DNA from 2 places in the Crossiella cryophila genome. Region 1 is predicted to be linked to the other one. Evidence: riboswitches for the same ligand, from Rfam matches in the RefSeq annotation. Region 1 holds a riboswitch; the other holds the start of a gene.

The links. Region 1 has a riboswitch for cyclic di-AMP ahead of HNR67_RS46225 (C40 family peptidase). Riboswitches for the same ligand answer to the same signal wherever they lie in the genome.
Region 2: another riboswitch for cyclic di-AMP. It lies ahead of HNR67_RS08020 (LysM peptidoglycan-binding domain-containing protein); the one in region 1 lies ahead of HNR67_RS46225 (C40 family peptidase).

The regions. Positions count from the first base shown of each region.
Region 1 is NZ_JACHMH010000001.1:3,004,460-3,012,844, reverse strand. Features, by position in the region: gene HNR67_RS14105 (basic secretory protein-like protein) at 1-797, opposite strand, end outside; gene HNR67_RS46225 (C40 family peptidase) at 887-1,927, opposite strand; cyclic di-AMP (ydaO/yuaA leader) riboswitch at 1,942-2,093, opposite strand; gene HNR67_RS14095 (NYN domain-containing protein) at 2,396-3,769, opposite strand; gene HNR67_RS14090 (hypothetical protein) at 3,848-4,708, opposite strand; gene HNR67_RS14085 (hypothetical protein) at 4,842-5,729, opposite strand; gene HNR67_RS14080 (hypothetical protein) at 5,792-6,586, opposite strand; gene HNR67_RS14075 (hypothetical protein) at 6,719-7,576, opposite strand; gene HNR67_RS14070 (hypothetical protein) at 7,628-8,385, opposite strand, start outside.
Region 2 is NZ_JACHMH010000001.1:1,694,862-1,703,246, forward strand. Features, by position in the region: gene HNR67_RS07995 (helicase-associated domain-containing protein) at 1-856, opposite strand, end outside; gene HNR67_RS08000 (hypothetical protein) at 929-1,114, shown strand; gene HNR67_RS08005 (NAD-dependent malic enzyme) at 1,229-2,623, shown strand; gene moaC (cyclic pyranopterin monophosphate synthase MoaC) at 2,650-3,135, shown strand; gene HNR67_RS08015 (molybdenum cofactor biosynthesis protein MoaE) at 3,114-4,061, shown strand; gene HNR67_RS08020 (LysM peptidoglycan-binding domain-containing protein) at 4,135-4,803, opposite strand; cyclic di-AMP (ydaO/yuaA leader) riboswitch at 4,823-4,962, opposite strand; gene HNR67_RS08025 (phosphatidylinositol-specific phospholipase C/glycerophosphodiester phosphodiesterase family protein) at 5,200-6,066, opposite strand; gene HNR67_RS08030 (AfsR/SARP family transcriptional regulator) at 6,200-8,385, shown strand, end outside.

The DNA of each region.
Region 1 (8,385 bases):
TCCGAGCCGACCATGGCCTGCAGTTCCCTGGTGGTCTCCGGCAGCACCACGACCACCCGCTGCGACCACTCCCGGCCCCACACCTCGCTGACCGCGCGCACCGCCGCGTCCAGCTCCTTGGCCACCCGCTGGGCCAGTGCCTGGTTGGCCCGGTGGCCCAGCACGATGCCGGAGTTGGTGGTCAGCACCAGGCAGGGGCCGAAGTCCCACGGGCCGCGCCAGGTGCGCCTGCCCTGGGCCTCCAGCGCGGAGTCGGAGGTCAGGTACCAGCTGTCGCCGTAGCGGGCGAACAGGTAGCCCATCGGCCGGGTGGTGGCCACCGCGTCGCCGCCGCCCAGGGCGTAGCTCAGCTCCACCCTGGGCGCGAACAGCTCCTCGGCGTCGGGGGCGTAGGAGGTGAGCCCGGAAGTGCCGAGGGCCTCGGCCGGTTCGAGGTGGTAGCGCCAGCTGCTCAGCGGCACGCCGGCCAGGTTGACGAACAGGTTGCGCTGCGCGGTGGCGAAGGCCGAGTCGGCGTTGGGGTCCAGGGTGGCCAGGAAGGTGGTCTCGTCCCGGCGCAGGATCGCCTCGGCCCGGCGGCGCATCAGCTCGGACACGGCCGCGGCGCGCGGGGCCTCCGCGGTGGTGGCCGGGGCCTCCGGCGGGACCGGGCGGCCCGCCGCGTCCAGCGTGGTGACCTGGGGCTGCGGGTCGACCACATCGCGGGCCTGCGGGGTGGCGACCACGGCGAGCCCAGCAAGCAGCACGGCGGCCACCGCGGCGACCAGCCAGCTCCTGTACCGGCCAACCCCGGACACAGCTGCATCCTAGGGCCGGACAGGCCGCGGGGCCGACACCCGATCGGTGACGGCCCCGCGGAAAAAACGGACTTACCTGGACGAGTGGCTCAGGAGCCGACCCCGACCCGGCGGACCGCGACGATGCCGCTCTGCAGCGGGGCGATCTTGACCACGTCGCCGGTGGTGGGCGCGTGCACCATCTTGCCGTTGCCGACCGAGATGCCGATGTGGCCCTTGTAGGCGACCAGGTCGCCCGGCTGGATGGCGCTGATCGGCACCGCGGTGCCGATCCGGGCCTGCTGCGAACTGGATCGCGGCAGCTCCATGCCGACCTGCCGGTAGGCCCAGTAGATCAGGCCGGAGCAGTCGAAGGTGTTGGGACCCTCGTCGCCGTAGACGTACTTCGAGCCACGCTTGCTCAGCGCCTTCTCCAGCGCCGCGCCCGCGATCCCGCTGTTGCCGGGGATGTTGATGACCGAGTTGTCCTCGGGCCCCTTGAGCTTGTTCCGCTCGTCCTGGGTGAGCTTGTCGTACTGCGCCTTCACCTTGGACCGGCGGGTCTCCAGCTCGGCCCGGCGCTTGTCCAGCTCGGTGGTGATGCGCTTGGCCTCGTCAGTGGCCTTCTGCGCGCGGTCCTTGGCGTCCACCGCGCGCTTGCCGGCGTCCTCGGCCTGCTTGATGGTGGCGTGCAGCTTGTCGATGGCGTCCTTGTTGTCGCCAGCGAGCATGTCCAGCAACGCCATCTTGTCCAGGAACTCATTCGGCGAACGCGACATCAGCAGCGCGCTGAGCTGGTTCAGCCGCGCGCCCTCGAAGTCGGCGGAGGCCATCTTGTCGACGTCCCCGCGGAGCTGCCGTTCCTGCTCGCGGGCCAGGGCGCCGAGCTTGCTGGCTTCCTCGGCCTCCTTGTTGGCCTTCTCCAGGTCGGCGTTCTTCTTGTTGAGGTCGTCCTTGGCCTCGTGCAGGGATTCCGCGATCTTCTCGGTTTCCTTGGACATTTCCTGGAGCTGCTTCATCGCCTCGGAGGCGTTGGCGGGCAGTTCCGGGTCGGCCAGCGCGGGGGTCGTCGGCGCGAGGCCGACGGCGACCACAACTGCGGAGGCCGCGAGGGCCCCGCGCATCGTGCGCTTGAGTCGATGCGACGCCACGTGGCGTACTACTCCTTCGTGCTCGCTACCGCTTACCGGGTTAGCTGACGGGTTCGGGCCCGAAGTCGCCCTACGCGCGGCGCCCAGGTACAGGCCCGCCCGATTCACCCCAACTGCCTGGGTCCCCGGTTCGGCCCCCGACAAGCCGATTCGGCGGTGTCTCGCGGTGTCGCCCTCGGTTGGACGACGGTCCGCCGCGAGATCTCGGACAGGTTACGAGTAGTGAGGCCCCCAGTCCACCGCCGCGGGGCGGCCGATGTTCGGCCGTGACCCGGCCGCCCGATCGGACTAGTTACCCAGCGACACAACAGCGCTGTGTAATCACTCACCATATTCAGCGCGACCTGCGGTGTTGCCGTTCCCTAGAGATCAACTGTCAATACCCACCGACACGGTCCGTTCCTGGTTGCAACCCGGTTCACCCGAGAAAAGTGACGAGCGCCACACGCCAACCGCGTATGTGCGCGCTCACACCCGGCCCAACCTGGCCAGCAACACCGCCGAGGGCACCGGGTGCGCGCCCCGGCGGCGGATGGAATCGGCCACCGCGCGGTCGGAGGTCACCACGACCACCGGGCGACCCTCCGGCTCGGCGGTGACCAGGGCCCTGATCACGTCGTCGGCGAGCACGCCGGGATCGCTGAAGAGCACCCGCACCCCGCGCGGCGCCGAGGTGGGCACCGCGACCACGCCGGCGCCGTCGAAGACCAGCGTGACCTCGGCCCCGGTGCGCGCGGCCAGCACCGCGAGCTGGTGCACCAGCCGGTCCCGCTGCTCGGAGAGGGTCAGCTCGGGGTAGCCGGTCTTGGTGACGTTGTAGCCGTCCACCACCAGGTGCACGGTGGGCAGCGCCAGCAGCCGGTCCAGTGCGGCCGGATCCTCCACCCGGCCGACCGCGCCGGTGGCCGGGGTGGCCCCGCGCACGGTGTCGGCCGGCCGCGGCCCACTGCCGCCGAGGGCGAGTTCCCGGCGCAGGCCGGTGACCGCGCCGGCCAGGGTGTCCACCAGCAGGCCGAGCCGGACCTCGTCGGCCTGGCGGGCCTCCCTGGCGGACTGCCTGGCCACCTCGGCCTCGGCCAGCGCGCGACCGGCCTTGACCCGCTCGGTGTCGGCGCGTTCGCGTTCCTTGTCCCGTTCGGCGGTGATCGCGGCGACCACCGCCTCGGTCTCGCCGTGTCCCTTGGTCAGCGCGGTCCTGGCCGCCTCGGCCTCGTCCTTGGCCTGACGCAGTTTCACGCCCTGCTCGCGGAGGCGTTTGCGCAGCCGGTCCAGTTCGGCCTCGCCCTCCTGCCGGACCCGCTCGGCCGCGCCCCTGGCCTCGTCCAGTTCGGCGCGCATCCTGGCCAGTTCGGCCTCCAGGCGCTCGATCCGGGACACGCCGGCGTCGCGTTCGGAGCGCAGCTGGGCGTCCACCGAGCGCCGGGCGACCAGCTCCACGTGCAGTGGCGCGGCCGGATCGGCCAGCAGCACGGCCGCGGCCGCGGTGGCCACCGGATCACCGGGGGCCAGCTCCAGGGTGCTGGGCCGGTGCTCCCGGCACCACTGCACCACCGCGTTGCGGAAGACCGCCGAATCCCGCAGCGCGGCCAGCAGCGGACCGGTGCCCAGCTTCGCCCGCTTGGCCGGGGCGAACCGGGCCACCGGCCGCAGTGGCTGCGGGATGTCGAGCTGGGGCATGGTGCCCAGCGCCTCGGCGGACAACTCGGCGAGTCGCGCGCGGACGGCCTCGGGCAGAGCGTCGAACTCCACCTCGGGCTCCGGCGGCGGCGCACCGTCCACAGCGGACGGACCCGGATCGGGTTCCGGCCGGTCGTGGCTGGTCTGCGCGGGCAACGGGAACACCCGGATAAGGTTAGCCGTCGTCAGCGCCCCTGGCGCGCAGCCACCGTCACGCTCGGCGACGCTTGCACAACAAGCTGATCACGCCAGGGCCGGGACCGGGGTCCGCTCGGCCACCGGGGCCGGGATCTCGGCGGGCATGGCGAAGTACAGGCGCACCAGCTTCTCCGCCAGCGCGGCCAGCACCCTGGTCGGCAGTGCCCGCAGAACCGCGCGCACCGGCGCCACGTTCTCCTTGTCCAGCAGCAGCACCTGGTAGACGCCGAGCACGGTGTGCCGGGGCGCCCGGCGGATCCGCGCCACGGCCTCGGCCAGCTGCCCCGACAGGTATTCCCGGGCCTTGACCCTGGCCTGGTCCACCCCGTGCATCCGGACCAGCAACCGCAGCGAGCTGAAGCAGTCCTCGGCCACGTCCTCGGCATAGGACTCGAAGTCGTCGATCATGTCCAGGAAGGCGGCCAGCGGGCGCAGCACGTGGAACAGCCCGTCGTCGGTCGGCACGCCCTTGATGTTGTTGAGCACCCTGGTCAACCCGTTGACCACCAGCGACCGGATGTCGCAGACCTCGGCGAAGACCTCCTGGGTCAGCTCGACCTCGCCGAGCATGATCCGGCCTTCCAGGACGTAGTACCGCTCCAGCTCGTCCACCACGTGCGCCACTCCGCCGTCCCAGGCGTCATAACCCTTGATCAGCTCGATCATCTCGTGCTTCCACGAGTGGTCGGTGATGGTCGAGCTGCCCATCCGCTGGGCCTGTTCGTACAAGAAGTCACCCTTGTACATCAGGCCGTAGTACTGGACCATCAACGGCCGCACCCTGGCCGCCTCGGCGGCGGTGTAGTGGCCGAACCTGAGGTTGAAGCCGTTGAGGTAGTCCAGGAACCTGTGCGCCCGCGCGTTCATCTGGTAGCTGATGTGATGTTCCTGCCAGTAATCCGACATGTCCGATTCCTCCCGAGTTCGCCTTCCAATGCGAATCCAGGATAGAATTCGAAAATCTCACCTCGGCCACGTCGGCGAATTCACATAAATGCCAGCAGAAGTGCTTGCGGAAACATCGAATTACAGCGAAATGTCATTTCTCGTCAATGAGAACCGGCAGTTCCGGCCTGCCCTGCTTGTCCTGGCGGGCCACGGTCTTGAGGATCCGCGCCAGCACCGGGCGCGGCAGCCTGCGCAGCACCGGCAGCAGCCAGTCCGGGACCGCGGAGGCGAGCACCATCAGCATCGTGGTCACGCTGATCCGATCGATCTCCACACAGGCCCGCTCGACCAGCCGGGAGCGGAACTCCTCCAGCTTCACCCGGCCCCGCTCGGCGCCGAAGATGCGCGCGTACATCCGGATCGTGCTGTAGCTGCCCGCGGCGATGTCCTTGGCGTAGGAGGGCACGTCGTCGGCGATCTCCCACAGCATGTACAGCGGCTTGCAGACCTGGACCATCTCCTCGACCACCCGGGGATCGGTGCCGAGCAGGTTGAGCATCAGCGGGGTGACCAGCGCGATGTCGGAGGAGCGGATGGAGAGCACCTCGTAGACCGACTCCTCGGTGACCTCGACCTCGCCCAGCAGCAGCTGGCCCTCCAGCTCGAAGTAGCGCTGCAGGTCGTCAAGGCGTTCCCGGCCCCGCTCATCGAGCAGGCCATAGCTCTCCAGCAGCTCCTCCATGTCCCGCCGCCAGCTCAGATCGACCTCGAAGTCGCCGTTGAGCTGCGCCTCCTCGTAGGCGAGGTCGGCCTGGTAGACCAGGGCCAGGAAGTGGATCACCAGTGGCTCGAACACCTTGGCGGTGTCCTCGTTGACGCCGATCATGCGCAGCATCGAGTCGTAGCCCTCGAGGAACATCACCCGGCTGGCCTTGAGCGATTCCAGGTAGGAGACCCGGCTCGAGGTCCACGTCTCGGGACCGTCGGGGCCGAGGATGCGCTCGCGCAACTCCTCAGCGGTGGCTGTCGATTGCACCATGACGAATACCCCAGGTCAGTCGTGGGTCGATAGGTAGGTAAACGCTTGCCCCGACAACGGGGTCAGGCGGGGACGACCGCGATGATCGGCTGCGGCAGCGCGGGCAGTTCCTGCCTGCGGGCCAGCCAGGTACGCAGCTCGCGGTGCCCGCGCAGGCGGATCCGCCCGCCGCGCAACCGGTTCTCCGCCTCGGTGAGCAGATCCTGGCGCTGCTCACGCACCCTGGCCCCGACCTGCTGGGCGCCCGCGATGGCCAGCAGCGCGTGGTAGTGGTTGTACCGGCCCGCCGCCACGTCCTTGGCGTAGTCGGCGAGGTCGCCGTCGAGCTGGGCCAGCCGCACCGCGGCCTCGTAGGCGCCGAGGGCGAAGGTGGACAGCGGCCTGCCGCACAGGGTGCTGATGACCTTGACCAGGGCCAGCAGCTCACCGGCGCGCAGCCGGGCCAGCTCGGTCAGCAGGGACTCGGTCGGCTCGACCAGGCCGGCCCGCAGCGAGGCGGTCAGCGTGTGCGCGTGCTCGAGGTCGTAGAGGCCCTTCTGCACATCGGTGTCATAGACCCCGTAGCTCTTGAAGAAGGTCTCGATCTCCTTCTTCCAGGAGCCGTCCGCGGTTTCCAGGCGGCGGGCCTGGGCGCACAGCGCGAGGTAGTGATAGGCCAGCGGCTGGATGAGCCGGATCTCCGCCCTGGAAGCCCCCAGCAGTTCCCAGTACCGCAGCCCGCCACAGGAGAAGAGCCGGGCGGTCGAGGTCACCTTGTCCCGGTAGCTGACACTGCTCTGTTCCCAGAACTCCGGCGCCGAACGCCCGTACACATTATCCCGGACATTCGTCAGCGGTTTGTTTCCCCACCTGGACAACGACTCCTCCTCGCCACACGGACTGGGGGCGAAGCTAGCAGCAAGGGCGGCTGCTGGCCCGGCAGTCAGCGGAACCTGAGGAAACTGTTGGCATCCCGGTAACCGCAGAACTGCCGGGGTCTTCGGCTATTTCTATCGAGAATTGGCACTTTCGGGCAACGGTGCGGGTACCGGCGCGGTGGCCAGCTCCCCGGTGCGCCCGAGCGAGGTCAGCAGCGGCAGCAGCACCGCCCTCGGCAGCTTCGACACCACCGCCGCGGTCAGTTCCAGGCCCAGGTCGGGCAGGCCGGCCAGGAGCAGCTTGCGCAACGCCGGGGTGCTCGCGCCCGGCAGCCTGCCCAGCGCCTGGCGCAGCAGCGCGGACCGGTAGGCGCGCAGCTTGTGCGTGGCCTGGCTGTGCCCGTGGCCCTGGACGAAGAGCCGGAGCAGGTTGAACCGGTCCCAGGCGATGTCCTCCGCGTAGTTCGCCAGGTCGGCACGCAGGTCCTGCAGGCGCAGCCACGGATCCAGCAGGGCCAGGTGCTCCTCGTCGACCGGCTGGTCCCGCAGCAGGTAGAGCAGCCGGTTGAGCACCCGGTGGTCGGCGATCCGGTCCCTGGTCAGCTCGGTGACGACCTGCTCGTCCACCGCCAGCTCGCCACGCCGGATCCGGTCCCTGGTCAGCAGGGCATGGCCGAGATCGGCCAGCCCGGCCCTGACCTGCTCGTCGAGCAGGCCGTAGCTGTCGGCCAGCGCGGACAGCTCGCCGACCAGCGACGGGTCGGCCTCGGCCTGGTAGGCCAGTGCGATGTAGTGCCGGACGAACGGGCGGATGACGTCGAACTCGGCCCTGGTGAAGCCGAGCGCGTACCGCGCGCCCCAGTTGTCCCACCGCAGCGCGCGGTTGGCCCGCAGGCTGTCCCGGTAGCTGATGTCCAGTCCCTGCCAGGCCGCAGGCGGCTCCGCCGGAACCATCCGCGCCTTGAGCCGCTGCACCGCCGCCTCGGTCACGATCGTTCTCCCCGTTCTCAGGTGTGTGCTGGTGCCCTCGGCGCCGCCGGGTCAGGAGGTGGCGGCGACCAGCGGCCCGGACTCCGCGATCGGGGCTGGCACCGGAATCTTGCGGATCATGTCCATCTCGATCTTCAGCAGCGTGCCGGCCAGCGCGCGCAGCACCCCGGTGGGCAGCAGGCGCAGCACCCCGGCGGCGTGCTCCAGCGGCAGCACCTCACTGCCGCTGACCATCCGCACCAGCGCGTCCCGGCCCGCGGTGCGGAGGCCGCCGAGCAGGTCGGCGATCGCCTTGTTCTGCAACGCGCGCAGCCCGGCGATCGCGCCGCCCGCCCCGTGCCGCCACACCATCAGGCGCAGGGTGTTGAAGCTGTTGCCTGCCACGTCCTCGGCGTAGGAGGTGAGGTCGTCGTTGATCTCACCGAGCAGCCACAGCGAACGCAGCAGCGCCTCGTAGTCCGGCGTGCAGCGCTCGCCGCGGGCCCGGAACACCACATGCAGCAGGCCGAAGAAGTCGCTGGAGCGGATCCGCAGGACGTCGGCGAGCACCTCATCGGTCAGCTCTACCTCGCCGAGCAGGATCTGCCCTTCCAGGACGTAGTAGCGCTCCAGCTCCTCGATCTCCTTGCCGATGGCGGGCTCGTAGAGGCCGTGGCCCTCGGCGACGTCGCGCATCCGCTGCTTCCAGCCGCCTTCGGCGCTGGACTGGCCGCTGGCCTGGGCGTCCTCGTAGATCTCATCGCCCTGGTAGACCAGCGCGAGCCACTGCACGACCAGCGGCTGCAGCAGGTCGTACTCGGCCCGGCTGC
Region 2 (8,385 bases), 1.3 Mb from region 1:
CCTTGGCCAGCCTGCGCAGCTCGCGCACGCCCAGCCCGCCGGAGCGCAGCACCGGCGGTGGCTCCTCGCTCCAGAACCCGATCAGCGCCTCGACCTGGCGGCCCAGCTCCATGGCCGCCCCGGCCGCGGTCGAGTCCACCGTGGACAGCGGGTACCCGCCGGTGTCCAGCCGCGGTTCGGTCACCTCTACGGCGCGGAAGGCCCGGTCCCCGCGCAGCGCCAGCCCGACCTGCCTTGGCAGCTCCACGGTCTCGGCGTCCCTGCGCAGCAACAGGCCGCGGGCGAGCAGCTTCTGCACCGGGTTGCGGGCCCGCTCCAGCGGCACCACCACCCCGGCGTCCTTGGTTCGCCCGGTCGGCTGACCACTGGCCAGGGTCTCCAGCAGCTTGCGCTCGCCCTCGTCCAGCCGGTCCAGCAGCGCGGGCAGGTCCACCTCGTCCAGCTGCGGGTCCGGCCGCCCCAGCCCGGCCGGGAACAGTGTCACCGCCTCGGTGGCCGCAGGCGGCACGCACAGCGCGGCATCCGGCCCCCAGGCCAGCGCGCGGGAGCGCAACAGCTCCACCGCGGCCTTGGCCGCCCTGACCGGCACACCCTTGCCGAGCAGCGCGGACACCTCGGTCAGCGGCCGCGGCCCGAGGTCGGCCCCGGCCAGCAGCAACGCCTCCAGCACGGTCAGCGTGAAGGAGTCCAGGTCCTCGCAGGCCCTGGCGATGGAGGCACGGATGCCGGCGCGGGTGGCCAGCACACTGGTGTCGCCGGGGGAGGGCGTGGCCAGGTCGGGGCGGGCGCGCAGCAGGGCCGCGAGCCTCGTCTCGTCCTGCGCGCGCAGCCACGCGGCGAGTGAAGGACCGGACATCCCCTCCACGGTATCTGCCCGGACCGGATCGTCGGGCACACTATGGCGCGTACGACGACAGAGGAGGATGACGTGTCCAAGGCCGAGCGCCACGCGGATCGGATCGAACCCACCTGGCCGGAGGGTCCCTCCGAGAAGGAGCACGCGGTCAGCGAGCTCGTCAGCCACCTCCAGGGCGCGCAGTCGCCGTTCGGCGAGGTGAGCTTCCCGTTCGAGTCGGTGCCCTACAGCCACCCGACCACGGTGATCAACAAGTAGCTGTGCCGTAGTTCACGCGGCTCGGAACGAATTCAGCCTTTCCGAGCCGCGTGCGTACTTTAAGTAACCCGGGACTACGCTCATCGGTTGAAAGCGTTGTCTTGGAGGCCACCAATGCCGGTTCCTGGTCCTGGGTACTCGATCACCGTCCGCCTTGAGGCGCCGCCGTCGGCGAGCGCGGCCGGCGACATGGCCAGTGCGGTCGGCCGGGTGGGTGGCGTGATCACCGCCTTCGACGTGGTCGAGTCGCACAACGACCGGGTCATCGTCGACATCACCTGCAACGCCATCGGCGCCAACCACGTCACCGACATCACCGACGCGCTGGCGCTGCTGCCGGGGGTGAAGGTCCGCAAGATCTCCGACCGGACCTTCCTGATCCACCTCGGCGGCAAGCTGGAGATCGCCTCCAAGATCCCGCTGCGCAACCGGGACGACCTCTCCCGCGCCTACACCCCCGGGGTGGCCAGGGTCTGCCAGGCCATCGCGGCCAACCCCGAGGACGCGCGCCGGCTGACCATCAAGCGCAACACCGTCGCCGTGGTCACCGACGGCTCCGCCGTGCTGGGCCTCGGCAACCTCGGCCCGGAGGCAGCGCTGCCGGTGATGGAGGGCAAGGCGGTGCTGTTCAAGAAGTTCGCCGGCGTGGACGCCTGGCCGGTCTGCCTGGACACCCAGGACACCGAGGAGATCATCCGCGCGGTGGAGCTGATCGCCCCGGTCTACGGCGGCATCAACCTGGAGGACATCGCCGCGCCGCGCTGCTTCGAGATCGAGGCCCGGCTGCGCGAGAAGCTGAACATCCCGGTCTTCCACGACGACCAGCACGGCACCGCGATCGTGGTGCTCGCCGCGCTGCGCAACGCGTTGCGCGTGGTCGGCAAGGAGATCTCCGACACCAAGATCGCGGTCTGCGGGGTCGGCGCGGCCGGTTCGGCCATCATCCGGTTGCTGCTCAAGCAGAAGCCGGGCGACATCATCGCGGTGGACGTGGACGGCATCGTGCACCCCGGCCGCGAGGGCATGGACCCCAACCTGCAGTGGGTGGCCGACAACACCAACTCCGGCCAGGTCACCGGCAGCCTGCACGACGCGCTGGTCGGCGCGGACGTGTTCATCGGGGTCAGCGCGCCCAACCTGTTCGGCGCCGAGCAGGTGGCCACCATGGCCTCCGACGCCATCGTGTTCGCACTGGCCAACCCGGACCCGGAGATCGACCCCCTCGAAGCCCAGCAGCACGCCGCCGTGGTCGCCACCGGCCGCAGCGACTACCCGAACCAGATCAACAACGTGCTGGCCTTCCCCGGCGTCTTCCGCGGTCTGCTCGACGCCAACGCCAAGACCATCACCGACGAGATGCTGGTGGCCGCGGCCGGTGCGATCGCCGACGTGGTCGCGCCGGAGCGGGTCAACGCCTCCTTCATCGTGCCCAGCGTCTTCGACACCACCGTCGCGCCCGCGGTGGCCGAGGCCGTGCGCAAGGCAGCCGGATCGGCCGTGGCGGGCTGAACCGGTCAACGGCCTAGCATTCGCTTGTGAGCGAACGCGGTGAGCTGACCCACGTCGATGCGGCCGGGGCGGCCCGGATGGTGGACGTCTCCGGCAAGGAGATCACCAGCAGGGTCGCGGTGGCCTCCGGCGTGCTGCGCACCACCGCCGAGGTGGTCGAGCTGCTGCGCCGGGACGGACTGCCCAAGGGCGACGCGCTGGCGACCGCGCGGATCGCCGGGATCATGGGCGCCAAGCGCACCCCGGACCTGGTGCCGCTGTGCCACCCGATCGCGCTGTCCGGGGTCAGGCTCGACCTGGCGCTGGGCGAAGCCGAGGTGGTGATCACCGCGACGGTGCGCACCACCGATCGCACCGGGGTGGAGATGGAGGCGCTCACCGCGGTGGCCGTCGCCGGGCTCACCCTGCACGACATGGTCAAGGCGGTGGACCCGGCCGCGGTGCTCGACGCCGTGCGGGTTGACCGCAAGGAGGGTGGGAAGACGGGACTATGGACGAGACCGCAGCCGTGAACCCGCGCAGCGCCAGGGTGATCACCGCCTCCAATCGGGCCAGCAGCGGGGTGTACGCCGACCGCACCGGCCCGGTCATCGTGACCTGGCTGCGCGAGCGCGGCTTCTGGGTGCCCGAGGCCGACGTGGTGCCCGACGGCGATCCGGTGGGCCAGGCCCTGCGCAAGGCGGTCACCGAACGGGTCGACGTGGTGATCACCACCGGCGGCACCGGCATCAGCCCGACCGACCGCACGCCGGAGGCCACCAGGGCGGTGCTCGACTACGAGGTGCCCGGCCTGGCGGACGCGATCAGGGCCGCCGGAGCGCCCGCGGTCCCCACAGCGGCTCTCTCGCGCGGGCTGGCCGGGGTGGCCGGTCGGACCCTCGTGGTGAACCTTCCGGGCTCCACGGGCGGTGTGCGGGACGGTCTGGGGGTACTCGAGGGCGTGCTGGACCACGCGGTGAGCCAGCTTCGCGGCGGCGATCACACCCCCGGCGGGCTCCCGCAGGCGGGTCCGGCGGCCGCGGTGCTGCGCGCCGAGGTCACCGAGGACCCCGTTGACGTGGAAGAACACGCCCGCCTGGTGACCCACCCCGCCGCGGGCGCGGTGGTCACCTTCGCCGGTGTGGTCCGCGACCACGACGAGGGCCGCGGCGTGACCGAGCTGGAGTACACCGGCCACCCCAGCGCGGCCGAGGTCATCGCCGAGGTCGCCGCCGAGATCGCGCTCCGGCACCAGGGCGTCAGGGCCATCGCGGTCAGCCACCGGATCGGCCAGCTCAAGATCGGCGACGCCGCACTGGCCTGCGCGGTGGCCGGCGAACACCGCAAGGAGGCATTCGCCGCCTGCGCCGACCTGGTCGACGAGGTCAAGCGCCGCCTGCCCATCTGGAAGCGCCAGCTCTTCACCGACGGCGCCGAGGAATGGGTCAACTGCCCCTGAACGAACACGAAACCCCCGGTCGCCACGTGAACGACCGGGGGTTTCGCGGAGCGTGCCTAGCGAGTCGCCAGACTCACTTCACGTCGAGCTGCTGGCCCGGGAAGATCAGGTCAGCGTTCTTGACGATGTCCTTGTTGCGCTCGAACAGCGCCTTCCAGCCACCGTTCACCTGCAGCTTCTGCGCGATGGTGGACAGCGTGTCACCCGCGACGACGGTGTAGTCAGCACCGTTGCGCTCGGTGGCGACCGGAGCGGACTGCACCGGCGCGGCCGGCTTGATGACCGGCTTGACCGCGACAGGCTTGGGAGCAGCCTGCTTCTTCACGACCGGCTTGACAGCAGCGGGCTTCGGGGCCGGCTTGGCCACGTTGCCCTTGACGCCGGCGCGCTTGCCACAGTGCGGCCACGGGCTGGTGCCACGAGCCGCGAACAGGCGCTCGGCGACCGCGATCTGCTGGGCCTTGGAAGCCTGGTGGGCGTACGGCGCGTACTGGCCGCCACCGTTGGAGAGCCAGGTGCCACGGTCGAACTGGAGACCACCGTAGTAGCCGTTACCAGTGGCGATGTTCCACCGGCCGCCGCTCTCGCACTGAGCGATAGCGTCCCAGTTCACGCCACTCGCAGCGCTTGCGGTACCAGCCACGGCCATCGGGGCGGCCACGACGGCACCGGCCACGACAACGCGGGCCACGGTGCGGGTGATGTTGGACTGCTTGCGGTGCTTGCCTCGGTAAGAAGCCATTTCCCTCTCGCCAACCGCGCCTACGAGGTGAGCTGTCGGGTTCGGACCGATCGTGCTGGCCCGGCCGGCTCGCACCGGCTTCACCCCAAGGACGCTGAGTGCTCGTCCGGAAGGTGGTTCCCCCGTCCCTGTCCAGTTGCAGTTTCGCTCGGGGTTTGGTCGGGAACCCGCTTGGACAGGGCTTGGCGCTACAGGTTCCCGTCGTGCTGGCCGGTTCGGGGCCGACCGAGAAGCGACCGTACGTAACCCAGCAGGGGTCCGCCAAACCTTCTGGACTGTGACCGTAGTCACTGTAACGTTTGGCGAAGTTCTGCGATGTCGGGTGTCGCGCCAGGTCAGCCCGCCGTTACCGCGCCGTGTCCTTACCGAGATCAATCACCGTCGGTGAGGCGTGGCTCACCCCGTAGCGGCACCCGAGTGACCCCGTAGGAACGCGGAGAGTCCCGCAAGATCATCGGTATTGAGGTGATCCACCCCGGCCGCCGCCAGCTCCCGCCAGAGCGCCGCACGGGCCGGGCCCGCCGCGTCCGGGGTCGCCCAGAATCGGAGCCGCTGCCCGCCCGCGTGCACCCGCTGGACCAGTTCCCGCAGCTTGGCCCGCTCGGCGGCCGGCATCTCGCCCACACCCTGCCAGGCGAACAACTTCGTCCAGTTGTCGGACACCAGCGGCGCCAGCTTCGGATCCGCACCGGGTCCGAGGTCGTTCGGATCGGTGAGGCGTCCGTCATAGAAGGCCAGTCGATCCCGCTGACCAGCCATAACGGCGCGCGGGCGATCGCCGGAGATGACCGCGGTCACAGCTCCGCGCAGCACGAACCCGTGCAGGTACCGGCTGAACAGCCAGGAGTACCGCGGCGATCGCAGCACCCGGTCCAGCTCCGCGTACACCGCCACCCCGTTGGTCTTGATGTCCACCAGCAGCTGGAACAACCCACTCCGCCCCGGATAAACGCGGCCGCCATTGGCCAATGCCCGCTTCCGCAACGGCTCCAGGTACAGCGCCTGCAGGGTCCGCTCCGGCCGCAGGTCCCCGGGGTCGTGCCCGACCAGCAGCGCCCCGTCCACCAGGTAGATGTCCGCCTCGACACTGGTGAACCCGTGCTCCAGCGCGTCCAGCAACGGCCGCCCGTGCTCGTAGTCGTTGTGCGCGTGCGCCTGTGCGAGGGGCTTGACCCGCCCCGCCGCCCCGGCCTGCGCCACCGACCCGCCCAGCAGCCCGGCCACCGCCAGGAGCGCCAGTCCCGCCCGCAATCCGATCCGCACACGAACCTCCCGAGTGAGTGTGGGGCGGAAAGTAAAGCGGACGAACGACCGGCTGGTGAACGGGGACCGGCCGGTTGATTGCCGTGCCAGGGACATCCGGCCGTGCGACCATCGGCCGGGGCAGGGGGACCGCATGGGACCGGAGATCGAGTTTCGGGTGCTCGGACCGCTGGAGGTCCGGGTCGGCAGCGCGCCACTGGTGATCGGCGCGGCCAAGCAGCGGGTGCTGCTGGCCGCGTTGCTGTTGCAGGCAGGCGATGAGGTCCGGTTCGAGGAGCTGACCGGCACGCTGTGGGAGTTCGCGCCGCCCGCCAACCCGCGCGCCGCACTCCATACCTATGTGCGCCGCCTGCGCCAGGCCCTGCCGGGGCCGGACCTGATCACCACCACCGAACGCGGCTACCGGGTCGACCTGACCCCGGAGCAGCTGGACCTGTTCCGCCTGCGTGGCCTGATCACCGGCGCGGAACGGGCCCGCGCCGCCGAGGACGCCGATTCCGAGCGCGCCTGCCTGGCCGAGGCACTGGAGCTGTGGCGCGGCCCGGTCCTGTCGGACATCCGGTCGGAACCGTTGCGCCGGACCGACGCGGCCCGGCTGAGCGAACAGCGCCTGGTGCTGCTGGAGCGCCGGATCGAGCTGGACCTGGACCTGGGCAGGCAGCGCGAGCTGATCGGCGAACTGACCGAGCTGACCACCCAGCACCCGCTGCGCGAACGCTTCTGGGAACAGCTGCTGCTCGCCCAGGTCCGCGACGGCAGGCAGGCCGAGGCCCTGCGTGCCTTCGGCCGGATCAGCGCACTGCTGAAGGCGGAACTGGGGGTGCGGCCCGGCGCCGCGCTGCGTGCCCTGCACGAGGCGATCCTGCGCGCGGACACCTCTCTCTATAGGCGCGCGAAGCGCAGGCCCGCGCCACCCGGCCCGGTACCGGCCCAACTCCCCGCCGACATCCCCGACTTCATCGGCCGGACCGCCCTGGCCGAACAGATCGGCGCCGCCCTCACCGGCTCCGGTCTGGCCGCCCTGTCCGGCCCGCCGGGCGTGGGCAAGACCGCACTGGCCGTGCACACCGGGCACCGCCTGCGCGAGCACTACCCGGACGGCCAGCTGCACGTGAACCTGCGTGGCTACGCCCCCGAACCCGCGCTGGCCCCGGAGCAGATCCTGGCCAGGTTCCTGCGCGCGTTGGGCGTCCGGCCGGAACAGGTGCCGATCCGGGTCGAGGCGCAGACCGCGCTGTACCGCCGCCTGCTGGCCGACCGCAAGGTGCTGGTGCTGCTGGACAACGCGGCCGACCCGGCCCAGATCGCCCCGCTGCTGCCCGAGTCCCCCGGCTGCGCGGTGCTCGTGACCAGCCGCACCGAGTTCCCGCACTCGATCCCGGTCGGCATGCTCGACCCGGCCGAATCAGTGGACCTGCTGCGCAGCATCCTGGGCCAGGAGGCGGTACGAGCCGAACCGGAGTCGGTGGCGGCCCTGGCGGAGACCTGCGCCCACCTGCCCCTTGCCCTGCGGGTGGCCGCGGCGAACCTGCTCGGCCACCAGGTCGGCGACTACCTGGACCAGCTGCGGCAAGGAGACCGGCTGGCCAAGCTCGCGGTCGACGGCGATGGCGCAGCCGCGGTCCGCCTGACCTTCGACCTGTCCTACACGGAACTGGCCCCGGACAGTCAGTACGCCTTCCGCACCCTCGCCCTGGCCCCCGGTACCGACCTGAGCCTCCGGGCCGCCGCGGTCATGCTCGACTGGCCCGTCGATCGGACCCGCGAGGTCCTCACCAGTCTGGTCACCGTGAGCCTGCTCCAGGCGACCAGTCCGGACCGCTACGGCTACCACGACCTGATCCGCCTGTACGCCAGAGAAAAGGCGGAGCCGGGCGGAACCGCGGTGGCCCGGCTCGACGACTACATCCTCGGGGCCGCTCACGACGCGGCTGAGCTGATCATGCCGGAGCCGTTGTCCGCGGAACTGGACCGGCCGGGGACTCGTGGGATCGAGCGGTTCGCGGACATCGACCAGGCCGTGGCCTGGCTGGACACCGAGCGGGGCTTGATCCTCGCGGTCATCCAGGCGGCGGGGGAGTCCGACCGCCCGTGGATCTCGTGGTCCTTGGTGCGGGCACTGCGGAACTACTTCTACTTCTACGACCATCGCGCCGAGTGGCTCCTCGTGGCGGAGGCAGCCCTCCGCGCCGCCGAGCACAGTGGCAACACCTTGATGGTCGCGTCCATGTTGGACGGTGTGGGCACCGCGTTCTGGAGCGTCGGCGACTACGAACGGGCCCGGCAGTCCTACGGCCGGGCGCAGGAACTGCTCGGTTC